One region of the Glutamicibacter sp. AOP38-B1-38 genome, then DNA from elsewhere that is predicted to be linked to it. Evidence: riboswitches for the same ligand, from Rfam matches in the RefSeq annotation. Region 1 holds a riboswitch; each other region holds the start of a gene.
The links. A riboswitch is a leader RNA that binds a small molecule or an ion and turns the genes downstream of it on or off. The one in region 1 is predicted to bind thiamine pyrophosphate.
Positions count from the first base shown of each region.

Region 2: it holds a riboswitch for thiamine pyrophosphate, as region 1 does, so the genes downstream of both, thiC (phosphomethylpyrimidine synthase ThiC) here and thiM (hydroxyethylthiazole kinase) in region 1, are expected to answer to the same signal.
Region 3: it holds a riboswitch for thiamine pyrophosphate, as region 1 does, so the genes downstream of both, ACT3TP_RS06885 (ECF transporter S component) here and thiM (hydroxyethylthiazole kinase) in region 1, are expected to answer to the same signal.
Region 4: it holds a riboswitch for thiamine pyrophosphate, as region 1 does, so the genes downstream of both, thiO (glycine oxidase ThiO) here and thiM (hydroxyethylthiazole kinase) in region 1, are expected to answer to the same signal.

Region 1 is NZ_JBQSWU010000017.1:51,997-54,192, forward strand. It holds gene thiE (thiamine phosphate synthase) at 1-403, opposite strand, end outside; gene thiM (hydroxyethylthiazole kinase) at 396-1,190, opposite strand; TPP riboswitch at 1,180-1,274, opposite strand; gene ACT3TP_RS11450 (GntR family transcriptional regulator) at 1,309-1,677, opposite strand; gene ACT3TP_RS11455 (hypothetical protein) at 1,674-2,196, opposite strand, start outside.
Region 2 is NZ_JBQSWU010000025.1:38,362-40,557, reverse strand. It holds gene ACT3TP_RS14365 (MFS transporter) at 1-1,116, shown strand, start outside; TPP riboswitch at 1,311-1,418, shown strand; gene thiC (phosphomethylpyrimidine synthase ThiC) at 1,416-2,196, shown strand, end outside.
Region 3 is NZ_JBQSWU010000009.1:18,244-20,439, reverse strand. It holds gene mnhG (monovalent cation/H(+) antiporter subunit G) at 1-382, shown strand, start outside; gene ACT3TP_RS06890 (DUF4235 domain-containing protein) at 446-697, opposite strand; TPP riboswitch at 772-890, shown strand; gene ACT3TP_RS06885 (ECF transporter S component) at 962-1,579, shown strand; gene ACT3TP_RS06880 (ATP-binding cassette domain-containing protein) at 1,581-2,196, shown strand, end outside.
Region 4 is NZ_JBQSWU010000001.1:6,984-9,179, reverse strand. It holds gene thiS (sulfur carrier protein ThiS) at 1-7, opposite strand, end outside; gene thiO (glycine oxidase ThiO) at 20-1,138, opposite strand; TPP riboswitch at 1,134-1,241, opposite strand; gene ACT3TP_RS00040 (GNAT family N-acetyltransferase) at 1,321-2,196, shown strand, end outside.

The DNA of each region.
Region 1 (2,196 bases):
TCGCCCCGACCCCCAGGTAATCGAGGTATTTCGCGTCGGCGTTGGCCCCGGTCAGCTGTTCATCGGTGGAAGCGCTGAGCCCGATAATCCCCTCGCCGATGATTTCGCGGGCGTAGCGCACCGCAATATCCTTCTGCCCGATGTGGATGCCGGTGACCGCGGCACCCGCTGCCCGTGCCGCGAGGAATACGTCGATGCGGTCGTTGACCAGCAGTTCGGCCTTGCCGGCGGTGAGTTCTGCCGCCGCGCAGGTAAGTTCGAAGAATTCGCGGGCGGTCTCGTTCTTGGCCCGCAGCTGCACCCATTGCACACCCGCGGCCACCGCACCTTCGATGACTTCCAAGGTGCTGCGCGGCTGGCAGCTTTCGGTGTTGGCTACCAGGTAGATTCCCAGATCACGCATTATTTGCCTCCTCAAGGCGCAGGTTGTGCAATTCCTCGGGGTCCAGCAGCGAGAGTTCGTCGAGGAAGGCCGCGGCGAAACTTCCCGGACCGCGGCCGATGGCCAGGGCCTTTTCGGCGGCCAGTCCGTACAGGCCGTGGGCTGCGATCGCCGCGTCGAACGGGTCTTCGCTCACCGCGAGCATTCCGGCGCAGATTGCACCCAGGGCGCAGCCGCCGCCGGTAATCCCGGTCAAGCCGATCCCGTTGCTGTGCACCAGCGTGGTGCGTTTGGCATCGATGATCGCATCGGCCGCCCCGGAGATCGCGACCACCGAACCATATTCGGCGGCCAACTGGCGTCCGGCCTCGATGGCCGCGTGCACGGTGTCCTGCGCGTCCACTCCGCGCCCGGTCGAGCTCCGCCCGGCCAGCGCCAGAATTTCCGAGGCATTGCCGCGGATCAGGGTGGGGCGCTGGGTCACGATTTTTCGCGCGAAGTCAGTGCGCACCGGCAATGCGCCCACGGCCACCGGGTCCAGCACCCAGGGGGTGCCGGCCTGGTTCGCACCGTGAACCGCTTCGTCCATGGCGCGCAGCTGTTCGGTGCTCGGGGTGCCCAGGTTCACCAGGACCGCGGAGGCCACCGCGGCAAATGGCCCGGCTTCGCCGGGCAGGTCGGTCATGGCCGGAGCCGCCCCGGAGGCCAGCAGCGCATTCGCGGTGAAGTTGGTGACCACGGTATTGGTCAGGCAAAACACCAAAGGGGATTGTTGCCGGTAATTCCGGGCAACGGAAGTCAGGGTCATGCGACATCCCTCCGCTAGTTTGAACTAGTTCAGGTTCGACGGGTCTCATCTCAGTCGGTGAATCCGACACCCCGTGTCACTGGCTAGAGCGTACTCACCAAAGCCGCGGAAGAACAAATTATTGCCGCGCCCGGCGTTGCACCAGCGCCCTGACGGTGGCCTCGTCGATTCCCTGAGCTCGGGCCAGCTCCCACACCCGATCCACCGCTTGAACCAGATCACCGGAGGATTTCTCCATATCGGCTCCGGCGTTCACCACCGTTCCGGCACGCCGCCGGGAGGAAACCAGTCCGATGGCCTCGAGTTCCTTGTAAGCGCGGGCCACCGTCCCGGAAGCGACCCCCAAATCGGTGGCCAGTGCCCGCACCGTAGGCAGCTTGCTTCCCGCCGGCAGCTCGCCCAAGGAAATCAGCGAAGAGATTTGCGTGCGGATCTGTTCATAGGGCGGAACCGCCGCGTCCAGGTCCACGAAAATATGTTGGCTCATACGCGCTGCGGCACCCTAGCTTCTGGGCGGGCCAAAATGATCACTGCCGGGCAGCAGAAGACGATGATCCCCACGGCCGAAACGTAGGGACCTGCCTCGTAACCCCAGGCCAGCATGGCGACGGCCGCCGCGGTGACTACACGGATGGCGCGTAGTTCGTGAACCTGGCGATACCAAATTTCTTGCTCCACGGTGACATCCCAAGGCAAGGCCGCACGCCGAACCCACCAGATGTGGCAGGCGGTAGCGGCAAGCAACGCGAGGAGCGCACCCAGCGCAAAGACCGGTTTGACCGGAACTAGACCCCAAAAATATTCGAATGGTGGATTGATCAGCAGGTATGTGGCGCCGATGAGCAAGAGTCCGGCGAGCACATAGACATAGCGCGGCAGGTCTGCGCTGTGCCGAGCCAGTGAATGGGTTCCCCTGGACTTCAGGTGCAGGTAGCCCAGGAACCCGGCATTGAGCACCAAGAACAAGAGGGCTACCACCAGGAGCGACACAATTGCCTGCGGGGCA
Region 2 (2,196 bases), on a different contig from region 1:
CAAGGCCTAGGCTCGGGCATTGTGCCACTGGGCATCGCCATGCTGCGTGACCTTGTCCCGAAGGAACGCCTGTCTTCGGCCATTGCCACGGTCAGCGCCACGCTGGGCGTCGGTGGCGCCATCGGCATGCCGATTTCCGCCGCCGTCATTGATTTCGCCAACTGGCGCGCCCTGTTCTACGGCAGCGCGGTAGTCACGCTGCTGGTAGTTGTCGCCATCTGGAAACTCATTCCTGCCCTGCCGGCCGGCGCCGCCGGACAGCGCTTCGACTGGCTGGGCGCCATTGGGCTGGGCATTGGCCTGATCTCGCTCATGCTTGCCGTCTCCAAGGGCTCCTCTTGGGGCTGGGCGGCACCGCTGACGCTGGGCCTGTTCGGAATGGCCGCCCTCACGCTGTTGCTCTGGGGCATTTGGGAAACACGGACCAAGGATCCGCTGGTTGACCTGCGCACCGCTGTTATTCCGCGCGTGCTGCTGACAAATATCGCCTCGATTTTCGTCGGCTTCGGAATGTACGCCAGCATGCTGGTCATGCCACAGATCCTGCAGCTGCCGTCGCAGACCGGCTATGGCTTGGGCCAGTCGATTCTCGCAGCCGGCCTCTGGATGGCTCCAGGCGGCCTGATGATGCTGGTGCTCTCCCCTGTCGGCGGGCGGCTTTCCGACGCACGAGGCCCGAAGTTCACGCTGGTACTTGGCGTTTCGGTCATCGCCGTCGGCTACTGCCTGACCCTGCTCGGCATGGGTAGCGCGTGGAGCCTGATGCTCACCAGCCTCGTCATCAACGGTGGTGTGGCTCTGGCCTACGGCGCCATGCCGGCGATCATCATGGGCGCAGTCCCCCGCAGCGAAACGGCTGCGGCCAATGGCTTTAACACGCTGATGCGTTCGCTGGGCACGACCACCGGCGCCGCGGTCATCGGCCTGGTGCTGGCCCAGATGACCACCGATTTCGGCGGAGCTTCACTACCGTCAGAATCCGGATTCCGCGCGGCGCTGATACTTGGAGCTGGCATTTCCGTGGTCGCGGCCATCTTGGCGGCCTGCATTCCCAGCGCCGCGAAGAAGAGGGCGATCGAAGTCGACGCGTCGCAGGAACTCAGCCTGAACAAGTAGTCACCCCGGCTCTTCGGAATTGCCGAGTTTATGCTCAGCTTTGACATAGAAACCCCGGGTAATGTCGTAGACACCTCCTTGAAGGTGCGAGTGATGATCGTAAGGCTCCCGTTGGATATTGCCCAACGGGAGCCTTTCACTTTAAAGTTTCTCGTCTTCCTTGCAAGTCCACGTTGCCAGTCGTGATACCTTGTTTGAGACCACACGGGTGCCCTCGCAGGGGCTGAGATCGGGCTAACGCCGTCCGCGACCGTTGAACCTGTCCGGGTAATGCCGGCGAAGGAAGTGAGTTTCCCACAGTGGAACAATTTGAACAGCACTCTGCCCACACCCTTGCCTACCGTGAGTCTGTGGGAATTTCGGTTCCTGTCACGCAGATCCAGCTGGCAGATGCCCCCAACGGCGAGCCGAACGAACCGCTGCAGGTGTACCGCACCAGCGGCCCGGGGAGCGACCCGACCACGGGGCTGAAACCATTTCGAGAGTCGTGGATTCGTGAGCGTGGAGATGTCGAGACCTATGCCGGGCGTGAGCGCAACTTGCACGATGATGGCAGATCCGCGGTCCGCCGCGGCACGGCGAGCGCCGAATGGGCCGGGCGCTCGGCACCACCGTTGCGTTCGGCACCCGGGACTCGGGTCACCCAGATGCACTACGCACGGCAAGGGGTCATCACCCCGGAAATGCGCTATGTGGCCCTGCGCGAAGAATGCGATGTCGAGCTGGTGCGCAGCGAGCTAGCGGCCGGCCGGGCAATCCTTCCGGTGAACATCAACCATCCGGAATCCGAACCGATGATCATCGGCAAGGCCTTCTTGGTAAAAATCAACGCGAACATCGGCAACTCGGCGGTGACCAGCTCGATCGCCGAGGAAGTCTCCAAACTCCAGTGGGCTACCAAATGGGGTGCCGACACGGTGATGGACCTTTCCACCGGCGACGATATCCACACCACCCGTGAATGGATCATCCGCAACTCGCCGGTTCCCATCGGCACCGTCCCGATCTACCAAGCACTAGAAAAGGTCAACGGCGAAGCGAACGAACTGACCTGGGAGATCTTCCGCGACACGGTCATCG
Region 3 (2,196 bases), on a different contig from region 1:
CTTGCTGGTACTTGGTTCCCTGATGTCGCTGATCGCCGGAATCGGTTTAATTACCTTCCCGGATCTGCTTTCACGCATGCACGCGGCCACCAAACCACAAGTATTGGGCTTCCTGCTGCTCTTCGCCGGACTCATCATCCACTTGCGCAGCTGGGGACTGATCCCGGTCTTTGCTTTGGCCTGGGGATTGCAGCTGCTGACTGCCCCGGTATCGGCGCACATGATTGGCCGCGCCGGATATCGCACGAAGCACGTGGCGAAAGAAACCTTGCATGTTGATGAACTAAAACAGGTCATTAGCAATCATTCGCAGACGACCGGAACCACCGCAGCGGTGCCGCCAGCGAAACCTGCACAGAACGACGAGCCCGAGAGCACCTAGCTGCTGGTTAAACTTTGGTGGGGCAGGCCAAATGGCCTGCCCCACCAAAGGAATTCGGCAATGTTACTTGCTGAACTTCTTCATGGCCTTGTTGGTGCCGCGATCAGCCAGCACCTGGATAATCGATGCGACCACGGCGGAGAAAATGGCGAACCCCAAAGCCTGGCGCATACTCGCTTCCGCGGCTGCTTCCTTGCCGTGACGTGGCGCGTCGTTTCCGGTGAAGCCTTTCCAGACCTTGTCGACCAGTCGGCTTCCAAGCATTCCCGCTCCCATTGAAATTCCAAGGGTAACAAGCTTCTGCACTGAGTTCATGAGGACCTCGCATTCGCGTCGTAAGGTTTCGTTCTGTAGCCCAGCATACCTGCGGTATGGTGGTTGAGCAGTAATCATTCCGACAGGGGAGCGTCATGCCGTTCGCGGTGCAAGACGCTGAGAGTGCGATAGATCGCAGACCCTCGAACCTGCCCCGGCTAGTACCGGCGAAGGAAGTCGAGCATCTCGGATGCGGATCATGGCGCGCGATTAAACGCCCACCGGTCCGTGCATCTCCCCTCCTTACATAGGAGGACAAACCTTATGAACGTTGCACCAGCAACTAACCGTGCCAGCTGGCGCGTGGTCGACATCGTTGTGGCCTCGGTAATCGCGGTCGCCTCGGGCGTTATCTTTTGGGCTTGGAACGCCGGATACGGATTGGTCAGCCTTGCTTTCGTGGCTTTCCCACCGGCAAGCGCCTTCGTATCTGGCATGTGGCTTTTTCCCGCGGTGCTCGGTGCGTTGATTATCCGGAAACCCGGTGCCGCGCTGTATTGCGAGATCCTCGCCGCCGTCATCTCAGCCTTGCTAGGTTCCCAATGGGGATTAGCGGTGCTGTTCTCCGGCCTGATCCAGGGGCTCGGAGCCGAGGTGGTCTTTGCCGCAGTGAGGTACCGCCGGTGGAACCTGCCGGTGGCACTGCTTGCGGGATTCATGTCGGGAATTTTCGGCGGAATCGGCGAAGCCTACCTGCTGGGTTACTTCGCTGAGTACACCGAGGCGATGAAGCTGTTCCACGTAGTTGCCATGGGCATTTCCGGCCTAGTTATTGCCGGACTTCTCTCGTGGTTGGCAACCCGTGCTCTGGCGAAGACCGGTGCTCTGGGAGCATTGGCTAGCCGTTCGGCACACCTTGAAGGTTCGCTGCGCAGTGCCTGAATTGAGTTCTTCGACTACCGAAGCCACCCCCGGGCACCTCGGCGGTGGCGGCTTTGAGATCACGGCCGACAACTTTGGCTGGCACCATGCCGAACGTCCATTGCCGGCGCTTAGCGGACTGGACCTGCATATTCCCGCCGGGCAGAAGGTCCTGCTGCTAGGCGCATCTGGCGCCGGTAAATCAACGCTCTTGCACGCCTTGGCTGGAGTTCTGGAGATCGACGAACGGCAGCAGGCCACTGGCAAACTGCAGATTCAGCGACGGGATGCCTTTGCCCGCAGCTTCCCGGTCGGGTTGATGCAGCAAGACCCCGAAACACAGATCGTGCAGAGCCGGGTCGGCGACGATGTCGCCTTCGGTGCGGAGAATCTTGGAATGGCTCCGGAACTGATCCGCGCGCGAATCCCCGAGGTGCTTCGCGCGGTAGGACTTGGGAATCTGGATTTGTCGCACCGCACCCAGGAACTCTCCGGTGGCCAGAAGCAGCGGCTGGCCTTGGCCGGGATTCTTGCTATGGGCCCCGGTCTGATGCTCCTGGACGAACCCACCGCAAACATTGACCCGTCGGGGATCGCGCCGCTGCGTGATGCGGTGATTGCCGCCGCCAATGCCACCG
Region 4 (2,196 bases), on a different contig from region 1:
GTTGCATCTTCTCTGGCTCCTAGAATGGTGTGCTGTTGGCGAGTTGCGCGCCAAACCTGTCGAGTGAAACGCTGGTCAGCTCTTGCGCATCCACCGGGTCCCCGAGCAGCAGCTCGGTCCCCAGCCGTGCGCCGAGCGGGGTCAGCAGCACCCCGTGGCGCGAATAACCGGTGGAGACCACCAGTCCCTCGTCCACGCGTCCGATCAGCGGCCGGTCATCGGGTGTTGCCGGTCTGGCCCGCACGATCGCCTCGTTCAAGGTGGTGTCGACGATGCCCGGCACGAGCCTGCGCGCATTGTCCAGCAGGGCGTGCATTTCTCCCACGTTCACCTGCTCTTGGCCGTCCTCGCGGCTCGACGCACCGAGTACGAGGCTTCCATCGGTGCGTGGCACCAGGTAGACCGGTTGCCGATGCACGATTCCGCGCACGGTGTGCTTGATCAGCGGCGCGCCCAGCGGACCTTGGAGCCTGAGGATGTCTCCGTAGACCGGGCGCAAGGGCAGAGCTGGCGCACCTTCGAGCGTGCCCAACCCGTTGGCAAGCAGTACCTGATCGCCCTGGATTTCTTGCCCGGTTGAGGTAATCACCCCACTGGTCCGTGACCCCTGGTGCAGCAGCCGCACCGCCGTTTCGCGCACGATCGACCGGTCAAGCTCATCGATCAGGATGCGCAGCAGGGACCGCGGGTCCAGCTGCTGGTCTTCGGCGCAGAGAACGGCGCCGGCGATGCTGGTGGCAAGTGCCGGCTCGAGTTTGCGGGCCGCGCTGCCCAGCAGCCGTTCGGCGCTGAACCCCAATGAGGCTTGGAGCTCCATGAGCGCAAGCAGTGCGTCCATATCCGCGGTTTCCGCGGCGACGACCAGCGTAGAGTTTTCTACGTACGCAGGTTTGTTGCCGATGGAGTCTTCCACGCGGTCAATGAATGCGGGGTATTCCTTGGCCGAGGTGGCCATCAGGCGGTGCAGTGCGCCCTGGCCCCAGGTGGTTTCGGCTGTCGGTGCGAGCATTCCTGCCGCTGCGTGGCTGGCGCCCATACCAGGCGCAGGATCTACTAATGTGATTTCGGCCCCGCGGGCGCGCAGTTCGAAGGCCGTGGCAAGCCCGATGATTCCGGCGCCGACAATGACTATATGCACGAAGGCATTTCCTTCCTACGGCGGCATGACCCGCATCAGGTGTAGCGGTCGGCACAAGGCCCTCTCAGCCCAATCTCACTGTTGGGCTCCCGCGGAGTACTTGGATTATAAGCATGCCTCGGCGCGCTTTGGCGAACTTCATGACTTCACCGTGTGGTTCTGCCTGTGTTTTACTCGTTGGCATGAGCGAATTCAGTGGTCCGGAGGATTTATCTACCGAACATCGGCAGGCACAAGTTGTCATAGATGGCGAACGGCAACTCCTGTCTCCCATCGTCCGCCAGGATCGGCAGGCCTTATTGCGACTGCTCCACGAAGATTTCGAAGAGGTTGGCGCCTCGGGCAGGTGCTATTCCCGCGCGCAAATTATCGAGCAGCTGTGCACCGAACCAGTCGTTGAATCGTCTAGGGACGAAGTGCATGATCCGCGCGTGCGCAGACTCAGCGATTCGCTGCTGATGCTGCGGTGGCGAACCAAGCCGGAGAATCCAAGCCAGCGCACCTCGCTCTGGGTTCGCTCGGCCCAGGGCTGGCAATTGCTTTTCCATCAAGGCACCGCCCAAGCCGCCTCCTCCCAGATCGGCGGCGGGCGGCTCGGCGCTGTGAGCGAAACGACGGCATCTCTGCGTCCGCTTCGCGCAACGGATGCACCGCACGTCTTAGCGGCCTTCCTCTCGAATCCGGATATGGCCCGGCAAGGTGAGGTGAGTACGCTTGCCGAGGCCGAAACCTATGTCCGAATGCTGCTCAAGGACCCCGCCCGGCAGGTGCCATTGGCCGTCGTCGAGAATTCTGCGCTCGTTGGCCTGGTGTGCGGATCCATCGATGAAACAAATCTGAGCGCCTGGGTCTGGTATTGGCTGCACGCAGAGCATCGGGGCCGCGGGCTGAGCAGCCGGGCGTTGGCCGCCCTCTCGGCGGAGCTATTCTCCAGCTACCGTTTGCAGCGTCTGGAGTTGGGTTTACGCGTGAACAATCCGGCCTCGAAAAAGGTCGCCGAGCGTTGCGGGTTCATTCTCGAAGGACGCGAACGCGGCAAGTTCCTGATCGATGGCCAG